2 regions of the Bacillus sp. L381 genome follow, and region 1 is predicted to be linked to the other one. Evidence: a T-box and tRNA genes for the amino acid it is inferred to sense, from the RefSeq annotation. Region 1 holds a T-box; the other holds one or more tRNA genes.
What was found. The T-box of region 1 lies ahead of tyrS (tyrosine--tRNA ligase). A T-box ahead of a tRNA ligase gene usually reads a tRNA of that ligase, here a tRNA-Tyr.
Positions count from the first base shown of each region.

Region 2: it has a tRNA-Tyr gene. The T-box ahead of tyrS (tyrosine--tRNA ligase) is inferred to sense a tRNA for this amino acid. The anticodon was not compared.

Region 1 is NZ_CP127224.1:3,620,805-3,631,498, forward strand. Features, by position in the region: gene QRX25_RS18605 (DUF2268 domain-containing putative Zn-dependent protease) at 1-290, shown strand, start outside; gene QRX25_RS18610 (BON domain-containing protein) at 493-918, opposite strand; gene QRX25_RS18615 (MerR family transcriptional regulator) at 1,438-1,818, shown strand; gene QRX25_RS18620 (class I SAM-dependent rRNA methyltransferase) at 1,821-3,008, opposite strand; gene glxA (glyoxalase GlxA) at 3,093-3,476, shown strand; gene celB (PTS cellobiose transporter subunit IIC) at 3,503-4,837, opposite strand; gene QRX25_RS18635 (S8 family peptidase) at 5,001-6,749, shown strand; gene QRX25_RS18640 (glycosyltransferase family 8 protein) at 6,802-7,662, opposite strand; gene QRX25_RS18645 (MarR family winged helix-turn-helix transcriptional regulator) at 7,841-8,338, shown strand; T-box leader at 8,335-8,546, shown strand; gene tyrS (tyrosine--tRNA ligase) at 8,592-9,836, shown strand; gene ywaC (GTP pyrophosphokinase YwaC) at 9,883-10,515, opposite strand; gene QRX25_RS18660 (1,4-dihydroxy-2-naphthoate polyprenyltransferase) at 10,646-10,694, opposite strand, start outside.
Region 2 is NZ_CP127224.1:186,738-197,431, forward strand. Features, by position in the region: gene QRX25_RS01060 (glycoside hydrolase family 3 protein) at 1-1,411, opposite strand, end outside; gene pbp4b (penicillin binding protein PBP4B) at 1,458-2,741, opposite strand; gene QRX25_RS01070 (PTS transporter subunit EIIC) at 2,759-4,126, opposite strand; gene murQ (N-acetylmuramic acid 6-phosphate etherase) at 4,270-5,199, opposite strand; gene QRX25_RS01080 (GNAT family N-acetyltransferase) at 5,299-5,775, opposite strand; gene QRX25_RS01085 (2-thiouracil desulfurase family protein) at 5,793-6,245, opposite strand; tRNA gene QRX25_RS01090 (tRNA-Glu) at 6,426-6,497, shown strand; tRNA gene QRX25_RS01095 (tRNA-Val) at 6,501-6,576, shown strand; tRNA gene QRX25_RS01100 (tRNA-Thr) at 6,582-6,654, shown strand; tRNA gene QRX25_RS01105 (tRNA-Tyr) at 6,674-6,758, shown strand; tRNA gene QRX25_RS01110 (tRNA-Gln) at 6,763-6,834, shown strand; gene sigW (RNA polymerase sigma factor SigW) at 7,063-7,626, shown strand; gene rsiW (anti-sigma-W factor RsiW) at 7,640-8,266, shown strand; gene cdaA (diadenylate cyclase CdaA) at 8,432-9,253, shown strand; gene cdaR (CdaA regulatory protein CdaR) at 9,246-10,682, shown strand.

The DNA.
Region 1 (10,694 bases):
TTTTAGGTCCTTGGGTTACTTCCTTTGAAAAAGAAGACTTAGAATACTCAAAAGAAATCTTCAAAGACTCATTACATATTAAAGGATTCGATGAGGTCAGCAGTTATATGTTTGGTGACACTTTTGCAGCTCAACAAGGTTATCAGCCTGTTGGATTATCACCATTTGCAGGCTATGCGGTAGGCTACCAGGCTGTGCAATCCTTCATGAAAGCTAACAATGCGGGGATAAGAGAGGCCACCTTACTTGATACAGATGAGATACTAAGTAATAGCGGACTGTTTCTTTAATAACGTTTGGACAGTAAGAAAGTCATTATTATTTTCGCCCAATTTAAAGCGACTCCCTACGGTCCGGTTACCGTTGACTCACGCTAGGAACGCATCATCCCCTAGGCTTCCTGATCTGCAGATCGATTTTCAGTTTTCCTTATTCATTCTTCCGTAAATAAAAAAAGCAGGCCGTCGCCTGCTCATTATGTATTACTTGGTCTTATCTATATTTATATTTTACTCCAGAAACCTTAGTAGATGCATTTGACCACTTATAAACTGTAACCGTGTAAGAAATCTCTAGACCCTTTTTCTTAGATTTAGCAGTTTTAAAAGGCTTAATCATATTATTAGCTCCTACTTGATACATTAAAACACTTAAACCAGCAGAAGGGTGTGCTAGCCCAATAATATAACCCAGAATAAGCCCTTTATTAGACCCCATATTGTTATATCTAGACACAACTTTATTTACCTGATTCTTTGTGTAATAAACCTTTACCCTCTTTTTAAGAAGAACATCATTATCACACTGAGTTCCAAGATTTGTCGGTCGACAAGCTGCTTTAGAACTAGGGGCAAAAGCAGACAACACGGTAGCGAGAATACACCCCGCTATTAATAATTTAGTAACCTTCTTTAACACTTTTTTCTCTCATCACCTTTTACTCCGTTTCGCAATGCTATAAATCACTAATGCACCAACGAATATAGCAAACAAAACAGTTAATAATACATTACTTAAATCATATACAGAATTAAGCAATAATACTATTATTATATATAATATCAAAAATAAGTAAAAGGTTTTTTTCATATTTTTACCTCTTTCTAACTTTTTTTGTTTAAAGACTTATTTACGGATGAATTTTTAAAGTGAAGATGCCAATAGATCATCCTCGTCTTTGTAATTCAAAAGCCTTTTCCCGTCCTACTTTGTATGTACATCCTCTTTTTTCAACCACATTGGGGGGTACTCACTCTTAAAGAAATTATACCATTTCTTTTGTCAAAACCCCTCGACTTTTCCCCAAAACATTTGATGCTTATACACTGAACACTGCACCTTGATATCCTATCCCAAAACAACTCAAACATATAAAGTATGCAGCACTAAAAGGGCTTTCGCCTCGCCATAGCGAACCTTTTTACGAGGTGATACGTGATGGACATGGGAGTCAAATTATCATCAAAAGACGTCGCAAAACACCTCGGTATAGAGCCGGTGACTGTCCGCAAGTATGCCAGTATGCTTGAAGAACAAGACTGCTCCTTCAATAAAGATTCAAAAGGATGGCGACTCTATACCGAGGATGACGTAAAGACTTTAGAGTATCTATGTACAAAGACTAAGATCAATGGACACTCACTCGACGAAACGGTAAAGCATATAGCAAGCCTATATCGTTCAAAACTAACCATATCGGATACCGCTACATCGCTACAGGACAATCCTTTGGTTGAATTCATGAAGCGACAGGAAGAATTCAACCGCCACATGGCGGAGGAGGGGTTTCTTTTCCCTCCTCCACGCTATACACGATAATCCTATTTTTTCCGCAAGAAAACAACCTTCAAATAGTTCCCTTCTTTAAACGCGGGTATCGTTTTGAAATCCTCCGGAAGCGTATATTCTTCCAAAATGTCGTAACCCTCGTTTGTTTCTTTAAAGGCAGCCTCTATAAAGCCTTTAAATTTCTTCATGTTGAAGGCGCTGCTGTTTGTCGATGCAACGATGATGCCGTTTTTCGCAGTGATGGCGATCGTTTCCTTCAGCAGGTTTTTATAATCTTTCGCCGCGCTGAACGTCCGTTTTTTTGTGCGGGCGAAAGAAGGCGGATCAAGGATGATGAGGTCAAATGCCAGCCCTTTTTTTTCCGCATAGCCGAAGTATTTGAATACATCCATAACCTTAATGTCATGCGCCTCATAATCAATTCCGTTGGCGCTGAACTGTTCAATCGTTTTTGCCAGGCTGCGGTTGGCGACATCGACGCTTGTCGTTTTCTCTGCTCCTCCAAGCGCCGCCGCAACGGAAAATGCTCCCGTATAAGAGAACGTATTCAGCACCCGTCTGCCGTTTGCATACTTGTCCCGGATCGCTTTGCGCACATGACGCTGGTCTAAGAAAATGCCCGTCATCGCCCCGTCGTTTAAATCCACAGCGTACTGTATCCCGTTTTCTTGAACAATGACCGGAAAATCTCCTCTTTCGCCTTTGACAAAATCGTCGTCTTCTACATATTGTCCGGCGGTATCAAACCGTTTCTTTTCGTAGATCGCTTTATAAGACAGTTCCAGCCCGTCAATCGCCTCAATCAAACTGTCCTTATATGCGTAAATGCCTTTGCTGTACCATTGAATCAGCAGATAACCGTCATAGAAGTCAATCGTGACGCCGCCGATGCCGTCGCCCTCACCGTTGAAAAGACGGAACGCCGTTGTATCGGACGCCTTAAACAGATGGGCCCTTGCTTCAGCCGCTTTTTTCAGCTTGTCCAGAAAGAAGCGTCCGTCGATCCGTTCATCTCTCGCGCGGGACAGCACCCAGCCGACTCCTTTATTCTGCAGACCGTAATAGCCTTTTCCGATAAATTCACCCTTCTCGGATTTCACATCAAAAAGATCGCCCTCTGTTAAGTGAGCCGAGCTTCCGGACAGAGCGTCTTTTTCAATCAGGGGGAATCCTTTTTTCAGCTTTCCGGCAAATGTATCTTTCACTGTAAGTAGCTTCATTGTGCATTCCTCTTTCGTTTTGCTTTCTCTTATCGTACCATAAAACATGCATTGTCCCGAAAAATACAAAACAGGGGGAAAACCATGACAGCCAAAAGAATCGACCATACAGGCATTATGGTCAAAGATATTGAAACATCCATCGCCTTTTATCAAGACGTTCTCGGTATGACGTTAAAGGACCGGATCACCCATACAAACGGCATTATTGAACTCGCCTTTCTCGGCTTTCAGGAAGGGCCCGAGACGGAGATTGAATTGATCCAAGGCTACAGCAGCGAGCTTCCCGCAGAAGGAAAAGTGCATCATATCGCTTTATTAACTGAAGATATCGCGGCGGAATTCACGCATGCGAAACGCCAGGGCGCTGTATTTATTGATGAAGAAATCACGACGCTTCCCAACGGATACCGCTACTTTTACATTGAAGGACCTGACGGCGAATGGATTGAATTTTTCCAGCGTTAAAAAAACGGGCGGAAGCGCCCGTTTTTTTATGTTTCTTCTGTGACGTTTTGCGCCGCTTCCCGTTCCTCTCTCCATTTTTGAAGATCCCAAATTCTGAAAAACGGATAATAAATGATAAATGTAATCAGGAGGTTGATCAGCTGCATCACCGAACCGGAGATTTTCCCGCCCGTCGCCAGATAACCTGAAATCAGCGGCGGCATCGTCCACGGCACGGCGATTCCCGCCGGTTTTGCCACCATCCCCGTGCTCATTCCGATGTACGTCGCCGTAATGGTCAAGAGCGGCGCGATGATAAAAGGCACGATTAACAGCGGATTCATGACGAGCGGCATTCCGAAAATAATCGGTTCGTTAATGTTAAATATCGCAGGCCCGATGCCGAGACGGCCGAGCTGTTTCATCTGTTTGCTTCTGGAGCGCACAAGCATGGTCAGCACAAGGGCTAGCGTCGCTCCGCTTCCGCCGACATTAATCCATATTTGAAAGAACTGTGTCGTAAAAATGCTCGGCAGCGCTTCTCCCGCTTGAAAAGCCAAACGGTTGGCGTCCATCGCCCCGTACCAGATCGGTGACATGACTCCGCCGATAATGGATGCGCCGTGTATGCCGCAAGACCAAAGCAGCATTTGCACGAATTCGGCGACAAGGCTTCCGCCGAGACTCCCGCCTAAAATAGACAGCGGGGTGCCCAGCAGGTCGCCTACGACATTGTGAAGGCTTTTAAAAGGAGTCATTTCAATAAACAGACGGGCCAGCCAAACGAGCGTAATAATAATGAAACCGGGAATGAGCGCGACGAACGATTTGCTGACCGCAGGCGGCACTCCGTCAGGCATCTTAATGACGATATTTCTTTGGATGATAAACCGGTACACTTCCGTAGACAGCATTGCAATGATCATCGCGACAAACAGACCTTTGCTTCCGAGCAGTGAAATCGGGATGCCGCCTCCCACCATAATCTCTGTTGCCGAGCCGTCAGGAATAAACGGAATCTGATACGGCGTCGCCAATAAAAAGGCGGCAAGGGCAATGGCTCCCGACGACAGGGCATCCACCTCATAGCTTTCTGCAAGCCGGTAAGCTATTCCAAAGGCGGCGACGAGCGCCATAATGTCAAAGGACGCATTCACCGGATACCCGAACTTTTCAACCCAATGTTCACCGAAAAGACCCGCCATAAAATCGGCGTAACCGGGAATCGGAAGACTCGTCAGAATCAGAAAAACCGATCCGATGATAATAAGCGGCATAGACAGAATAATGCCGTCACGCAAAGCTCTTAAGTGCCTTTGACCGGCGACTTTTCCGGCGACAGGCATGATTTTTTCTTCCATTACCCGATTGAACGTACTCATTTATCAAAAAACCCCCTTTTTGAGTTCATTGCGCAAATGTCTTAAAGCATTTTCTTCATCATATTTTGAAAGCGTTTACATTTGCATACAGAAATTTTCCTTTTCCCTTAGGAAAAAAAGAATTCCGCACTGCCGATATATAAAGAAAAAAGGGGGAACCACAATGCATCACATCCTAAAACCGATAATGGCCGCTGCCTTGTGCGTCAGCCTATTCTCCGCCGCGGCGCCAGCGCACGCCGAGACGCACGACCGGGACGTTATCGTAGTGTACAAAAATCAAAACGGCAAGGAATCCGCCATAGACAGCGGAGCGGATGTGGAACAGACCTATCAGCATCTCCCGGCAGTCGCCGTGTCGGCCGATTCGCAAACGGTGAAAGACCTGAAGCAAGATCCTGACATCTTATATGTAGAAGACAATGTATCCTTTCAGGCAGCAGGCGGCTCTGATGTACACCTGTTATCAGCGGCTCCAAGCAGCAGTTACGCGCTGCCGCAATGGGATATAGAACCGACACAGGTCAAGCAGGCTTGGAAAGAAGGCTTGACGGGACAAAAGGTGAAAGTGGCTGTCATTGACAGCGGGATTTATCCTCATGATGACCTTTCCATTGCGGGAGGCTATTCCGCAGTCAGCTATACATCCTCATACAAAGATGACAACGGACACGGTACACATGTCGCCGGGATCATTGCGGCCAAGCATGACGGATACGGCATTGACGGCATCGCGCCGGATGTCCGGTTATATGCGGTTAAAGCTTTGGATCGAAAAGGTGCGGGAGATCTTAAAAGCCTTCTTAAAGCGATCGACTGGTCAATCGCCAATAAAATGGACATCATCAATATGAGCCTCGGAACAAACGCAGACAGCAAAATTCTTCACGACGCCGTCGACAAAGCTTACAAAAAAGGAATCGTGATCGTAGCCGCCGCAGGAAATGACGGCAATAAAAAACCCGTCAATTATCCGGGCGCCTACAGCAGCGTAACGGCAGTCTCAGCGTCAACCGAAAAAAACGGACTTGCGGCGTTTTCCACGACCGGAAAAGAAATTGAATTTGCCGCACCCGGCACCAATATAACAAGCACTTACCTGAATCAAATGTATGCAACGGCGGACGGGACATCTCAAGCCGCTCCGCACGTCACCGGCATGTTCGCACTGCTCAAGCAGAAATATCCGGAGGAAACAAATACGCAGCTCCGGCAGCAGATGCGGCAAAACGTCAAAGACCTAGGCGCTCCCGGACGTGACAGCCGATTCGGTTACGGGCTGGTGCAATATTATACGAACCAAAAAAGTTTTGCCGAACAGGCCGTCATAAAAGCGGAAAAAACGAAAAAGCAGGCAGATATCAATCAAGCAAAAACGTCGGTCAGCAAGCTTCCCAAGTCAAAGGGAAAAACCGCACTTGAGGCGCGAATCAATAAAGTTCAAGCCGCAAGAAATGTGACGGATGCAAGAGACAAAGTCCGGACTGCCGAAAAACAAAAGAAAAAAACCGCCGTCAATGCCGCCCAAAGCGCCATCCGCAAATTAGCGGCCGGCTCAGAGAAAAAAGGGCTGCAAAAGCGGCTGGATGCTGTCAACTCAGGCCTTTTGAAAACAGCCGAAGCCAGCGTCAAGCAGGCGGAAAAAAAGACCTCTGAGGCCAACGCCGCCAAAGCCAAAAAAGCAGTCAGCGAGCTCCAGCCGGGAAAAGAAAAAACCGCCCTGGAAAAACGGCTTGAGCGGATAAAAGATAAAATCAACCGGAAACAAGCAAGAGACAAAGTGAAAACGGCCGAAAAAACCAAAACGAAAAAGGCAAAATCAGCGGCACAAACGGCGGTCAGCCGGCTGAAGCCGTCTGCCGAAAAGACCAGTCTGCAAAAACGTGTGCGCGCGATCCGGGTAAAACATTAAAAAACGCTTATGAGCCGGATAACGGCTTCACAAGCGTTTTCATCACACCTGCCTATTGGTTCATAGCCGGGCGGTCGATCGTGTTCCATTTCGTAAAGGACATATATCGGAAATAATGATCACGGTACGGGTGCGCGGTACCTGTATTCCAAGGCTTGTCTCCTCCGCAGAAATGGACGATGGCCGGCTCGGCACGTGTTTCTCTGTATCGTATACGGTCAATCAGTTCAGGAGGCGTTTTCTCATTCATGATAATATGCGTCTGCGCATTCCAGCGCGGATGCAGTTCATGCCATTGATCATATAAGATCGCGTTAAGCGCGTCCTGATCATGAAATACGAGAAAATCCTCCGAACTGTTTTCATTGATAAAATCAATCACCTTTTCGGAAATATTTTGTTTTCTCCAAGGTTCGAAATCTATAATCATAATGCCGGAATTAAAATACTTGGCAGTATCGCTGATATTCATTTTTTTCAGTCTGTCATGCTGTCCGGCATCCTCTACCGCCGCAACAATTGCCGGGGAAATATTCAAATCCCATAGAGCTGAAATATCTTCCATCACAATCGCGTCGCAATCAATGTAGATCATCCGCTTCACAGACTCATCCTTAATTAAATCAGGGATGGAAATGCGGTAATAAGCCGCTTTAGTAATGTGGCTGCTTTCGACGGCATGCTTGTATTGATCAGCATCCACTTCTAAAAATTCAAGCGGCGCTCCGAATGACATCGCGGTCTGTTCAAGCTTGTCCTTGTTTTCGGCAGTAATTCCGCCGTCGATTACATATAATTTCGCATCCCTTGTTTTGTCCATATTCATCAATAAAGAAGCGAACATCCCACCCAAATGACGAGCATAATGATCATCAGCACATGATACGATATGCATTGTTTCATTTTTTCCCACTGATATTCATCTCCCTTTTTGTTGTACAAATGTCTTTCCCTTTTTGAAAAAAGTAAACCTTGATCCCACACATTTTTTGCGCGGGAATGTGCTGTTTGCGATTTGATATCTTTTGCATTCTCTGTTAAAATTCATTTCATAGCTAATGATTCTGACAATAATAAGGAGCATGACGCCATTGACGAATCGCAACGATGCCGGATCAGACAATAAGAAGCCGAACAGGCCTTTTTCCGATCTATCCGGCCGAAACAAAGAGGCGGCCTATATTGCCGCTGCACTCTATCGGTCCGCCCAGCAGCTCCGTGTAAAAATGGAGAAAGAGGTGCTGTCGGCACACAAATTATCATGGACGGCGTTTTCCATCCTGTATGACCTTTGTGAATGGGAAACGCTTGATACAAGAAGGATAGCCGCTCTATCCGGAATTACCGCGGCGACGGCGAGCAATGTCTTGAACACTTTGGAGAAGAAGGGCTTATGCAGCAGACAAACGAACAAAAGAGACCGCAGGCTTGTATTCGTCAGTATTACCGATGAGGGCAGAAAGGTTATTGAAGATCTTTACCCCGACTTTCATCAGGGGGAAATTGAACTGACGGCCTGTCTGGATAAACAGGAACAAAAAACGCTGTCCGCCCTGCTGCAAAAAATCGCTGACAATTTCATAACATAGCAGCTATGACGGGAATCAGTAACGGATTGTCTCCCTGTTTCAGAGAGCCGGCGGATGGTGCAAGCCGGCACAAAGACAAACGTGAATTACCTCCCTGAGCTTTCTTTGTGAACTTCAGTAGCAAAGAACGGGAAACCGTTATTCGAATGAGCGGAAGACGTCGTCTTCAATCAGGGTGGTACCGCGTGCATACAGCCACGTCCCTTTTGGGATGCGGCTTTTTTGTTTGGCTAAAAAAAGGAGGATGTAAAAGATGGAATCAATCACTTTAACGAATGATCAGGAAAAAGAAGTGCAAAGGCAGCTGGATTTGTACATGACCGGCGCCGCGGACGTCATACCGCCTGAAGAATTGAGAAATAAAATCGCCAAATCAGTGGCATCCGGCAAGCCGCTGAACATTAAACTCGGCCTTGATCCGTCCGCACCCGACGTCCACTTGGGACATACCGTCGTGTTAAACAAACTCCGCCAATTTCAAGAAAACGGCCATATCATACAGCTTGTTATCGGGGACTTCACCGGAAAAATCGGTGATCCGACGGGGAAGTCGCAAGCCAGAAAACAGCTGACTGATGAAGAAGTCCAGCACAATGCCAAAACCTACTTTGAACAGTTTGGCAAGGTGCTGGATCAAGACAAAGTTGAACTTCACTGCAACTCAAAATGGCTGAAGACATTGAATCTGGAAGATGTGATTGAATTAGCGGGGAAAATTACTGTCGCCCGTCTGATGGAGCGCGATGACTTTGAGGAGCGCATCGCCATGCAAAAACCGATCTCACTTCACGAATTCTTTTACCCGCTGATGCAGGGTTACGATTCTGTCGTTCTCGAAAGCGATATTGAACTCGGCGGTACGGATCAGCATTTTAACGTGCTGATGGGCCGCCATTTCCAAGAACGCTACAAAAAAGAAAAGCAGGTCGTCATCCTCATGCCGCTTTTGGAGGGTCTTGACGGCGTTGAAAAAATGTCTAAATCAAAAAACAACTACATCGGTATTGACGAGCATCCGAACGACATGTACGGCAAAACGATGTCACTGCCGGACAGCCTGATGAAAACATATATTCATTTAGCGACAGACTTAGAGCCTGCGGAGAAAAAACAGATGGAGAAGGATTTGGAATCAGGAAAGCTTCATCCGAGAGATGCCAAAATGATCTTAGCGGGTATAATCGTCAGAATGTACCACGGCAGGAAAGCGGCGGATGCGGCAGAACGGCATTTCAAACGTGTCTTCCAGCAAAACAGCCTGCCTGAAGATATGAAAACCGTCATATGGGATGGAGAAAAGACCGTGCCCCTTATTGAGCTGCTCGTCACGATTGGCCTCTTTTCTTCAAAAAGCGAAGCACGCCGTATGATTCAAAACGGCGGAATCAAAGTGAACGGGGAGAAAACGGATGCCCTTCATACCGTCATTACCGCAGAAGACGGCATGACGATTCAGGTGGGCAAGCGAAAATTTGTACAGCTGCGCGTAAACGGATAAATAAACAGCCGGACTGCACATAAAAGCGGTCCGGCTGTTTGTGATGCTAATCGACTTCTTTCTTAATCCCAAGCATTTTTTCGTCTAAATAATGGGCGATTTCCGCCGCTTCCTTCAGCTCGTCGGTCAGATGCTTCGGGACTTCGTTATTCAATTTATAATAAATTTTATGCTCAAGACTCGCCCAAAAATCCATGGCGATGGTGCGGATTTGGATTTCCGCCTTCACATATTCCACACGATTCGTCAAATAGACGGGAATTTCAATAATCAAATGCAGGCTGCGGTAGCCGTTCGGCTTTGGATGTTTGATATAATCCTTCACCTTCACGATTTTCAGGTCCTTATGCTGCTTCAAAACCTCAGCGACATTATAAATATCGGAAATAAAGGAACAGATAATCCTGACACCCGCGATATCATGAATATGCTCTTTCATTTCCTGCGTCGTCACATCGCAGCCTTTGCGCATCAGTTTGTTGACGATGCTCTCAAAACTTTTTACGCGTGATTTTGTATGCTCGATCGGGTTATGCCCGTGAATCAGATTATATTCCTGGCTGATGATAGAAAACTTCGTATCCAGCTCATCTAAAGCAAATTTATAAACTAATAATTCATTTTTCCAATCTTCCATAACTGTTTTTAAATCATCCATATGGGCTGTTGATAAGTCCATTTTTTTCATCTCCTTGCTTTGCTGTCCACGTATTAGACGGGTCGGTTTGCAGTGAGGTTCTTTACAAAATCGTGAAGATTATTTCATAAAAAAAGCAAATGCCGGTTATGACATTTGCTTTTTTATTTGATCAGCGGAAATAACTGATCAGGAGTCCGATTGAAAGCAGGAATCCGAAG
Region 2 (10,694 bases), 430 kb from region 1:
TGAGCTGCCGGATGGTTTGTTCCATTGATGCTGTTTGATCTTCATAAGGAGCGGCAATGAGAACGCGGCTGTTCTTTTTCGGTTTGAATGGAAGCGTGCGGTTTTTGTTTTGTAAGACGGTGACGGATCTTTCCGCGATTTGTTTTTCAGCTTTCAGATGGTTTTTGCTTCCGACGGTTTGCTTCGCTTTTGCGACCTTCTTTGTCAGACTTGTTTCTTTCGGTGCGGGATATATACCTCTTTTTATTTTCAGGGAAATGATGCGTTCCGCCGATTTGTTAATTTGCTGAAGCGGAATTTCCCCTTTCTGAACCGCCTTTTTTAAAGCGGAAAGAACTTGGGCAAAGCGGTTTTCTGTTTGCAGCGATGTCACTTGGGCCGGCATCAGGGCGATATCGACTCCTGCTTTTACGGCCATGACGACCGCCTCTTCCTGGCCGAAATGATCGGCAATGGCTTTCATATTTAATGCATCCGTGACAATGACGCCGTTAAATCCCATTTCCTCACGGAGAAGATGAGTCATCACTTTTTTCGAGAGTGTGGCGGGTACGAGGATGTCTGAACCGTCCAGCTTGCTTTTATAAGTTGTATCGTCAAAAGCGGGAAATTGTACATGGGCTGTCATGATCATATCGGCCCCGGCCTGAATGGCTTTCCGGAACGGATAAAGTTCAATCTGACGCAGCCTTTCTTGACTGTGGGTGACAAGCGGGAGGCCGTAGTGGCTGTCGACATCCGTATCGCCGTGTCCCGGGAAATGTTTGACGGCGGCAGCGACATCCTGTTTTTGCTGAGCCTTCATTGAGGCAAGGCCGAGTGATGCTGTCAGATCACGGTCTGAGCTGAATGACCTGACGCCGATGACCGGATTTCCGGGATTATTATTGATATCGAGAACGGGAGCGAAATTCGTATTAATGCCAAGTGCTTTCAGTTCTTTCCCGATTATGGCGCCGGTCTGGGACGCGTAGGCTGTTTTTCTCGCGGCTCCGAGTGCCATATTGCCTGGGAAATGAGTGCCTTCACCAAGTCTTGTTACAATGCCGCCTTCTTGATCAATGCTTAATAAAAGCGGAATATCAGGGCTCGCCTTTTGAAAGGCATCTGTCAGGCGGACCGTTTGCTCAGTGCTTTTTACATTTTCTGCAAATAAGATAACGCCGCCGAACCGGTACTTTTGAATAAGCCCTGCGACTTCTTCATTCATTTGGGTAAGAGCCTCAGGGGATGACTGCCCCTTCTTTTGCCAATTGCGAAAATCAGGCATGAGCATCTGCCCCAGTTTTTCATCTAATGTCATGCGAGATACCGCTTGTTCCGCCTGTGACGGAATGTCCGGTTTTGTCGATGCATGAGGTGTGCCGGAAACAATGAATAACAGTAATACAGCTGAGATGACAAGTTTCATAATGATGTCCTCCTGTCGTCATAGTGTAGACAAAAGACTTGGGGTGTCATTCAATGGCTTCATAAATCGCTTTTACAACGCTGCCGTAGCTTCCGGTCGGGAAAAGATCCCCTTCGAAAACATTGGGGTTTTCACCGGGGCTGACGACGGGGGAATGCTTTTTGTTGGTCAAAAGTGCGATCCCCAGGCTATAAGCGGGGTCAATGATCGTGACGGTGCCGGTCCATCCGGTATGGCCGTAAGCCTGCCTGCTTGCATACGGACCGAACATCCACTCCATATCAGGGCTGCCGTTTTTCCGCCAGCCGAGAGCGAAAGTCGGGTCAGATGAAGCCGCCGTTGTGAACAGATCGGCCGTTTGTTTATTGAAGAGAGAAACGTGTTTGTAGGTGCCGCCGTTCAGCATGACTTGAAGAAGGACGGCCATGTCATCAGCTCTGGAAAACAGTCCTGCATGGCCGGACACTCCTCCCATTGAGTAAAATGCTTTTTCGTCGTGAACCTCGCCTTGCAGCGTATACGTCCTGATGTGAGGAAAATGGATGACCCCGTCACGCGTGTTGCCTAAACGTTCAGTGGCTGCGAATGCTTTTTCTTTGAAGCCTTTTTGCAGCGGATTGAACAGGGTATGCTTCAGTTTCAGCGGTTTATACAGTTCTTGCTCCGCATAAGCATCGAGGGTTTTTCCGGTTATGTTTTCAATGATGCAGCCGAGAAGCATGTAACCGATATCACTGTATACGTGCTTTGTCCCCGGTTTGTATTCAAGCGGGATTTGGGTGAGAAAACGGATCGTTTTGTCCCGTTGTTGTGAATAAAAAGGGCCCGCCGTGTCAGGCTGATAGAAATAAAAACTTGCCGGCAGACCGGATTGATGCTGGAGCACATCAATGACGCGTATGCGGTCTTTCCCTTGAACCGGATCGCTTTTTCTGTCTTTGAAATCGGGAAGGTAAGCCGAGACTTTTTCGTATACTTCAAGCTTCCCCTGACTGACGAGGCGCTGTAATGCAAAATTCGCCGCGTACATTTTTGTATTGGAGGCTAAATCAAACATAGTTGATGTTTTCATTTTTTTCGGATGGGATAAAAGAACGTTCCCGTCATATTTTTTGCTGTAGCCGTATGCTTTCTTTTTTATCACTCGTCCGTCCTTTACGACGACGAGGACGGCTCCCGGGAATCCTGCTGCAATGTCTTTTTCAATCATTTGATCAACCTTTCTGAGCTTTGCTGTATCGTATAATTTGGATTGGGCGAAGGCTTTGTGCTGCGGCAGAAAAGAGAAGCTGATGACTATTATGAGTATGGCGGCTGCCAGTGTTTTCATATTCTTATTCCTCCAGGCTATTCAAATTCAGCAGCCATGTCATCCGTAAACCCGAAAGCATAAGTGAAGACAAAGCCCGCCGCGTAAGAGATGAAGAGACCGATGATATACAAAACGATCTGGGCCGGCTGTACGAGAAATGAGAGCGGAAGGCCGGAGACACCAATTGAAAAAGTGGCCACTTGAAAATGGGCTTGAAAGGCGCCGCCTATTCCCGCGCCCAAACACGCCGTTAAAAACGGCCTGCCGAGCGGGAGTGTGACGCCGAAGATGAGCGGCTCCCCGATTCCGAGCAGACCGGATGGAAGTCCGCCTCCAATCGCTCTTTTCAATGAGGCTTTTTTTGTTTTCATAAAGATGGCGAAGGCCGCGCCTACTTGACCTGCGCCTCCCATCGCGAGAATCGGGAGAAGCGGGTCATCTCCGATTGATCGGATTAATTCCAAATGCACGGGAGTCAAGCCCTGATGCAGCCCGGTGATGACAAGCGGCAGGAAGGCGGCCCCTAATACAAACCCCGACACGATTCCCCCGACATTCAATAGAGACAATAAGCCTGATGTAATCAGATCAGAAATAAAACCGCCTACAGGGATAAAGACGACATATGTTACCAGCCCGGTGATGAGCAAAGACAATGTAGGCGTAACGATAATGTCGAAGGATTGATGGACGTACTTTCTGATCAACCGTTCGGTATAAGCGATAAAAATCGCGGCGAAAAGAACGCCGATTAATCCTCCCCTGCCAGGGAGCAGATTCTCTCCGAACAAACTGATATTGGCGATCTCAGGGTTAAGGATCAATATCCCCGCAAGGCCGCCCATCGCTGGTGTCCCGCCGAATTCTTTGGCCGCATTGATGCCGACAAGGACGCCTAGGTAAGCGAATAAGCCTGAACCGATAACCGTTAATATAAGCGCGATTTGGGATTCTTTCGGGAGCCAGCCGGCCTGAATGACAGCTTTCGTAATGCCGGTGATTAAACCTGATGCAATGAGTGCGGGAATAAGAGGAATGAAGATGCTTGATAGCTTTCTGAGAAACAGGGTGATGGGTGTTGTGTTTTTTCTGTTGAGATCAGCTTTTTTTCGTGAGGCGGCTTTTTTTAAATCAATGTTTTTTCCGGGTGACATAAGGTTTGCGAAAGCGTCGGCGACATGATTGACGACACCCGTGCCGAGAATGATCTGCAGGGTTTCGGCTTCGACGACGCCTATTACTCCGTCAAGCCGTTTCAGCGCTTCAATATCCGTTTTGTCCTGATCGAAAGGCGTGATTCTTAAGCGTGTCATACAGTGGGTAAAGCCTGAAATATTGGATGAACCGCCGCAATTGTCCAGAATATCTTTGGCCAGCGCATGATAAAATGCCTCTTTGCTCATGGAAACCCTCCTCTTTCAGTACAATTTTCCCGCGGAGCTTTGCTTGAAACGCATCCTAAAAGCCCCTGCGCCGATCATGAAAACGGCGCGGGCTCGTAAAGCACTTTATAATTATTGACTGGGGCATTCTGACCAAGGAATGATCAGCGGTTTTTTTCTCTTGAAATATGCTGTTCAATGGCTTTGTCAATGAAGCCTTCTGCTTCTTTGAGCAGTGCTTTCGCATGTGTTTCGTCCGAATTCGTCTTCAGCATGACGATCGCCGTTTTGACATGGCTGCCTGAGGCCTCAAGCGTTTCCCTTGCCTTGTCGTACGGGACGCCCGTGATGCTTTGGATGATGCCGATTGCCCGTTCTTTCAATTTTTCATTGCTGACATGAACGTCCACCATTAAATTTTCGTATACTTTGCCGCTTTTAATCATCACGGCGGTGGAAATCATGTTCAGAATCATTTTATGTGCCGTCGCCGCTTTCATTCGTGTTGACCCTGTAATCACTTCGGGGCCGACGACAACTTCGATGCTGTGATCGGCATACGTGCTGATCAGCGAGTGCTTATTGCATGTGAGCGCGACGGTTTTGGCGCCGATTGTTTTTGCATATTTCAGCGCACCGGCCGCATACGGAGTGCGCCCGCTTGCTGCGATAGCGATCACGGTATCGTCTTCGGTAAGCCCGATTGTCTTGAGGTCAAGAGCGCCGGTTTCCTCGCTGTCTTCGATTCCTTCAGCCGCTTGCAAAAAGGCGTCTGCCCCTCCGGCCATCAATCCGATGACGGTGTCGGGACTTACGCTGTATGTAGGCGGGCATTCAACCGCATCCAGTACACCAAGTCTGCCGCTTGTGCCCGCTCCCGCATAAATCAGCCTGCCGTTTCGCCGCAATGACTGATGGGCGAATTGAACGGCAATTTCAATATCAGGCAGCACCTGCTGAACGGCGTCCGCCACTTTGAAATCCTCTCGGTTAATGATGCGGAGGATTTCTATCGTGTCTGCTTGATGGATTGAAGCGGTCTCTGGATTTCTTGTTTCTGTGGTCAATCTGTGAATGTTAAGCCGGTCTGTCATGAATGTACCCTCCCAAGTCGTTATTACTTGAAGTATATGGGCTTCTGAATATATGTTTCAAGAAAAATCGGCAGGAAAGAGATGAAAAATCAAACGCTTTCACAAAAAATGATGCAAAATGTGCTGTTCGCCGATCGGGCCGATCCTGCGGCGCCCTTTATCAATAAAACCGGAAGACCGGTACAGGTTCTGTGCACGATGATTGCGATGGTTCACTGCAAGCACGATTTCATCACACCAAGGAAAATAATTTGCGACAAAAGCGGGGAGCTGCAGCATCGCTTGTTTGGCGTAACCTTTTCCCTGCTGCGGCGCATGTAATGACAGCGCGCTCAGCAAAATGGCAGATACGTTGTTCGAATACGGGGTTATGGTTTCTTTTGAGGTATGTAAAATAAAAAAACCGACGGGGCTGTCTTCTTTTAAAATGACTGTCGGATAACGATCCCGGATGACAAGCGCCTGCGGCAGGACATCTTTCGGGAGAGCGGAGAACATTTTATCTTCTTCACTGAGTACAAACCCGTTCAGCCCGTCTGCATGCTCCGGTTTATAAAAAGACAGGGTTACATCCATGATATCTTCTCTCCTTTTTATAATTGATCCAGTTCATCTTCTGATAAAACACGGCAGCCTGCCCGTTTTAAAAGAGCGGAAGTGATGCCGTCCCCGATTATTTTTTTTCCTGAGAAAGTGCCGTCATAGATGAAGCTGCTTCCGCAGGATGGGCTGTTTTCTTTAAGAATGACCGTGCCGGCGCCTATTTCTTTTGCGTATGCCAGAGTTTTTTCCGCGCCGGCCATATATAAAGCGGTAACGTCTTCACCAGATGCCGTTACGATTTTCGCCGTTCCGTTCAGCACATCTTCGCCCGTGCCGCCGATGATTTCCGCCGGTTCGCGGGGAGTGGTGAAGCCGCCCAAAAGTTCGGGGCAGACCATAACAGCTTTCTTTTCATCCACGAGTCTGCGGATTTTTTCCGAAGCGGCGTGGGAGCCGTTATACCTGCATTCGATACCGCCGAGACAAGAGCTGACTAAGATCATCTGTGTCCATTCCCTTCATATTTATGATACCTCCATCTTAAATGAAATAAGAAAGAAGGGATGAGTTTTTCAGTTAAAAAACGGGTAAAAAAGTTTGAAAATAAAAAAAATAATTTTTCTCTTTACAAAAGGGGTACAACCTGTATATAATAACTTTTGTCAGCTCGACGCGGACACAACGGCCCGTTGGTCAAGCGGTTAAGACACCGCCCTTTCACGGCGGTAACACGGGTTCGAATCCCGTACGGGTCATATGGAGGATTAGCTCAGCTGGGAGAGCATCTGCCTTACAAGCAGAGGGTCGGCGGTTCGAGCCCGTCATCCTCCACCATATTTGCCGGCCTAGCTCAATTGGTAGAGCAACTGACTTGTAATCAGTAGGTTGGGGGTTCAAGTCCTCTGGCCGGCACTGTTTTTCTGAAAAATACGGAGGGGTAGCGAAGTGGCTAAACGCGGCGGACTGTAAATCCGCTCCCTCAGGGTTCGGCGGTTCGAATCCGTCCCCCTCCACCATTTTTGGGCTATAGCCAAGCGGTAAGGCAACGGACTTTGACTCCGTCATGCGTTGGTTCGAATCCAGCTAGCCCAGTCTCAGACACCTTTTGCATAAGGTGTCTTTTTTTATCGGCATTTCAGTTCGGTTTCTGATTGTTCATTAGATATACTATTTTTAAGCTGCTGTTAAGGCAGTATATTCTGTATTTTCCATCTACACCCTGCCTGAAATTTGGTAAAATAAATGTAATAAAAAAATGAAACCTTTTAAAACAATCAACGTATAGATACAGACCGGTGAAGGGCAGAGGTAAGATAAAACATGGAAAACCTGATTAAAAAAAGAATTAAGCAAGTCAAAAAAGGCGATCAAAATGCGTTTGCAGAAATCGTTGACCTTTATAAAGATAAGATTTACCAGCTTTGCTACCGCATGCTCGGCAATGTCCACGAAGCGGAAGATATTGCGCAGGAGGCTTTTATCAGAGCGTATGTCAATATCGACAGTTTCGATATCAATAGAAAGTTTTCAACGTGGCTTTACAGAATTGCGACCAACCTGACCATTGACCGCATCCGCAAGAAAAAGCCTGATTACTATCTGGACGCAGAAGTGGCGGGAGCAGAAGGGCTGACGATGTATTCGCAGATCGCCGCGGACGGGGTTCTCCCTGAAGACGCCGTATTGTCGTTGGAGCTGTCGGACACAATTCAGAAAAAGATTTTAAAGCTGCCTGACAAGTACAGAACGGTTATTGTATTAAAGTATATTGACGAACTCTCTTTAATTGAAATCGGGGAGATTCTGAATATCCCTGTCGGCACCGTCAAGACAAGGATTCACAGAGGCAGAGAGGCTCTTAGAAAACAATTGAGGGATCTTTAAGTGGGGTGATGAAATGAGCTGTCCTGAACAGATCGTGCAGCTTATGCATAAGCATCTTGATGGAGATATCCTTCCTGAAGATGAAAACGTATTAAAACAACATTTGCGGTCATGCGAGAATTGCAAACGGCATTTTCATGAAATGGAGAAATCCGTAGCGCTCGTCCGAAGCACATCGCATGTCACAGCCCCTGCTGATTTTACTGCCAAAGTTATGGCGAATCTTCCAAAAGAGAAAAAACGCGCTTCTGTTAAACGATGGATCAAAACTCATCCGATCATTGCAGCCGCAGCGGTTTTTGTGATTTTAATGGGCGGCGGTTTTTTCAACAGCTGGCATAACGACCACAATTTCAGTGTGTCCAAACAGCCGAACCTTGTCGTGCAGAATCACACGGTCACCGTCCCTGAAGGCGAGACCGTAAAGGGCGATGTTACAGTAAAAAACGGCAAGCTGGTCATTAAAGGTAAGGTCGACGGCAATGTGACCGTCGTCAACGGAGAAAAATACATGGCCTCAGCCGGACAAGTCACCGGGCAGATTGAAGAAATTAACCAATTGTTTGACTGGGTCTGGTACGAACTGAAATCGGCGGGTCAGGGCGTTGTGAGCGCTTTGGACCCGAATGAAGATGAGTAAAGCGTATAATCGCTTTACTCTTTTTTTATGGATTGCCGCGCTGGCTCATTTCACTTGAGAAATCAAAATGTGGTATAATGAGCACGCTATATGATGTACATATTGCTCATGCAGCACAATTCATAGTGAAAAAACGAAATGACTGAATTCCTGGAGGACGAGGAAATGGCTTTTGAGGACATCCCATTTTTGCAATACCTCGGCAATGCCGTTGATATTCTCCTTGTTTGGTATGTGATATATAAATTAATCATGGTCATACGCGGAACGAAGGCGGTTCAGCTTTTAAAAGGAATCGTCGTCATCGTATTGGTCCGGATGGCCAGTTCATATTTGGGACTCAGCACGCTTCAATGGCTGATGGACCAAGCGATAACATGGGGATTTTTAGCGATTATCATTATATTCCAGCCTGAGCTGAGGCGGGCGCTTGAACAGCTCGGACGGGGCCGGTTCTTTTCAAGGAGCGGCACCCCCGTGGAGGAAGCGCAGCATAAGACAATTGAAGCGATTACAAAATCGATCAGCTACATGGCGAAACGCCGAATCGGCGCTCTCATCGCCATTGAGCGCGACACGGGAATGGGCGATTATATTGAGACGGGCATCCCGCTTAATGCGCAGGTCAGCTCGGAGCTTTTGATTAATATCTTCATTCCGAATACGCCGCTGCACGATGGAGCGGTCATAATGAAAAATAACGAGATTGCGGCCGCTGCCTGTTATCTGCCGCTTTCTGAAAGCCCGTTTATTTCAAAGGAGCTGGGGACGCGGCACAGAGCGGCTGTCGGCATCAGTGAAGTGACGGACAGCTTAACCATTATCGTATCCGAAGAGACGGGCGCCATCAGTGTGGCCAAAAACGGAGACCTTCACAGAGAATTGACGGAAGAAGCACTGAAAGAAATGCTTGAAGCAGAGTTTAAGAAAAACGCCAGAGATACTTCTTCTAACCGCTGGTACTGGAGGGGCAAGAAAAATGGATAAATTCTTAAACAACCGCTGGGCTGTAAAGATCATTGCATTGCTCTTTGCGCTCCTGCTTTATGTTGCGGTTAACAACAACCAGGCGCCGACTCCGAAAAAGCCGGGGGAATCTTTTTTTCCGACATCAACGACTGACGAGGCTACGCTTACTGATATTCCTGTAAAAGCATACTATGATGAAGCGAATTACGTAGTCACCGGCGTGCCCCAGACCGTAAATGTCACGATTAAAGGCTCGACAAGCGCGGTGAAAAAGGCGAGACAGACGAAGAATTTTGAGATATACGCTGATATGAATAAGCTGAAGACCGGGACCCATAAGGTCGAATTGAAGGCGAAAAATGTGTCGGACGGACTGACGATATCCATTAACCCGTCAGTCACGACGGTTACGATTCAGGAAAAAACGGCTGAAAGTTTTCCCGTTGAAGTTGAATACTACAATAAAAGCAAAATGAAAAAGGGATATACGCCCCAGCAGCCGATTATCAGCCCGAAAAACGTACAGATTACGGGTTCGAAAAACGTGATTGACAACATTTCGCTTGTCAAAGCATCCGTGAACCTTGAAAATGCAAATGAGACCATTGATAAGGAAGTGAAGGTGACCGTCTATGACAAAGACGGCAACGCACTTCCTGTTGATGTTGAACCGTCAGTCATTAAAGTGACGGTTCCCGTGGCCAGTCCGAGCAAAAAGCTCCCTTTCAAAATTGAAAGGAAGGGAAGTCTTCCTGACGGGGTGAGCGTTGCGAGCATTGACTCGAATCCGAGTGAGGTGACGGTTTACGGCCCGCAGGATGTGCTGGATTCACTTGAATTTATCGACGGTGTATCTCTTGATTTAGACAAAATTGATAAAGATACGGATGTCGATGCCGACATCCCGCTTCCTAAGGGTGTCACAAAGGTGTCACCGGGGAAAATTACCCTTCATGTTAAGGTGGACAGTGAAGACAAAAAGGATTTTAGCAATGTCCCAATTAAGACGGTCGGACTTGGAGGCTCGCAGCGGATTGAGTTTCTCGACCCTGAATCGCGGGCGATCAATATTACGGCCAAAGGCTCTCCGGCTAACATTAAGGCGCTGAAAAAGTCGGACATTGAGCTGTATGCCAATGTCTCGGGCTTAGATGACGGAGAGCATTCTGTAAAGCTTGAAGTAAACGGGCCGCAAAATGTCACATGGTCCTTGTCAAAAGACACGGTTAAGATCAGGCTGACTTCTAAGAAAAACACAAGTTCAAATAAAAATGACGGCGGCTCCGCTGATTCCGGCAATAAAGACGGCACAAGCGGAGACGCAGACAAAGACAAGAACAAGAACCAGGAAGACACTGACAGCGATCAGAATAAAAGTCAAAACCAGGATCAAAATCAAGACCAGGATGAAGACGGATCAAGTGCTGATTCATCTTCAACAGAATGAAAAAGGAGCGAT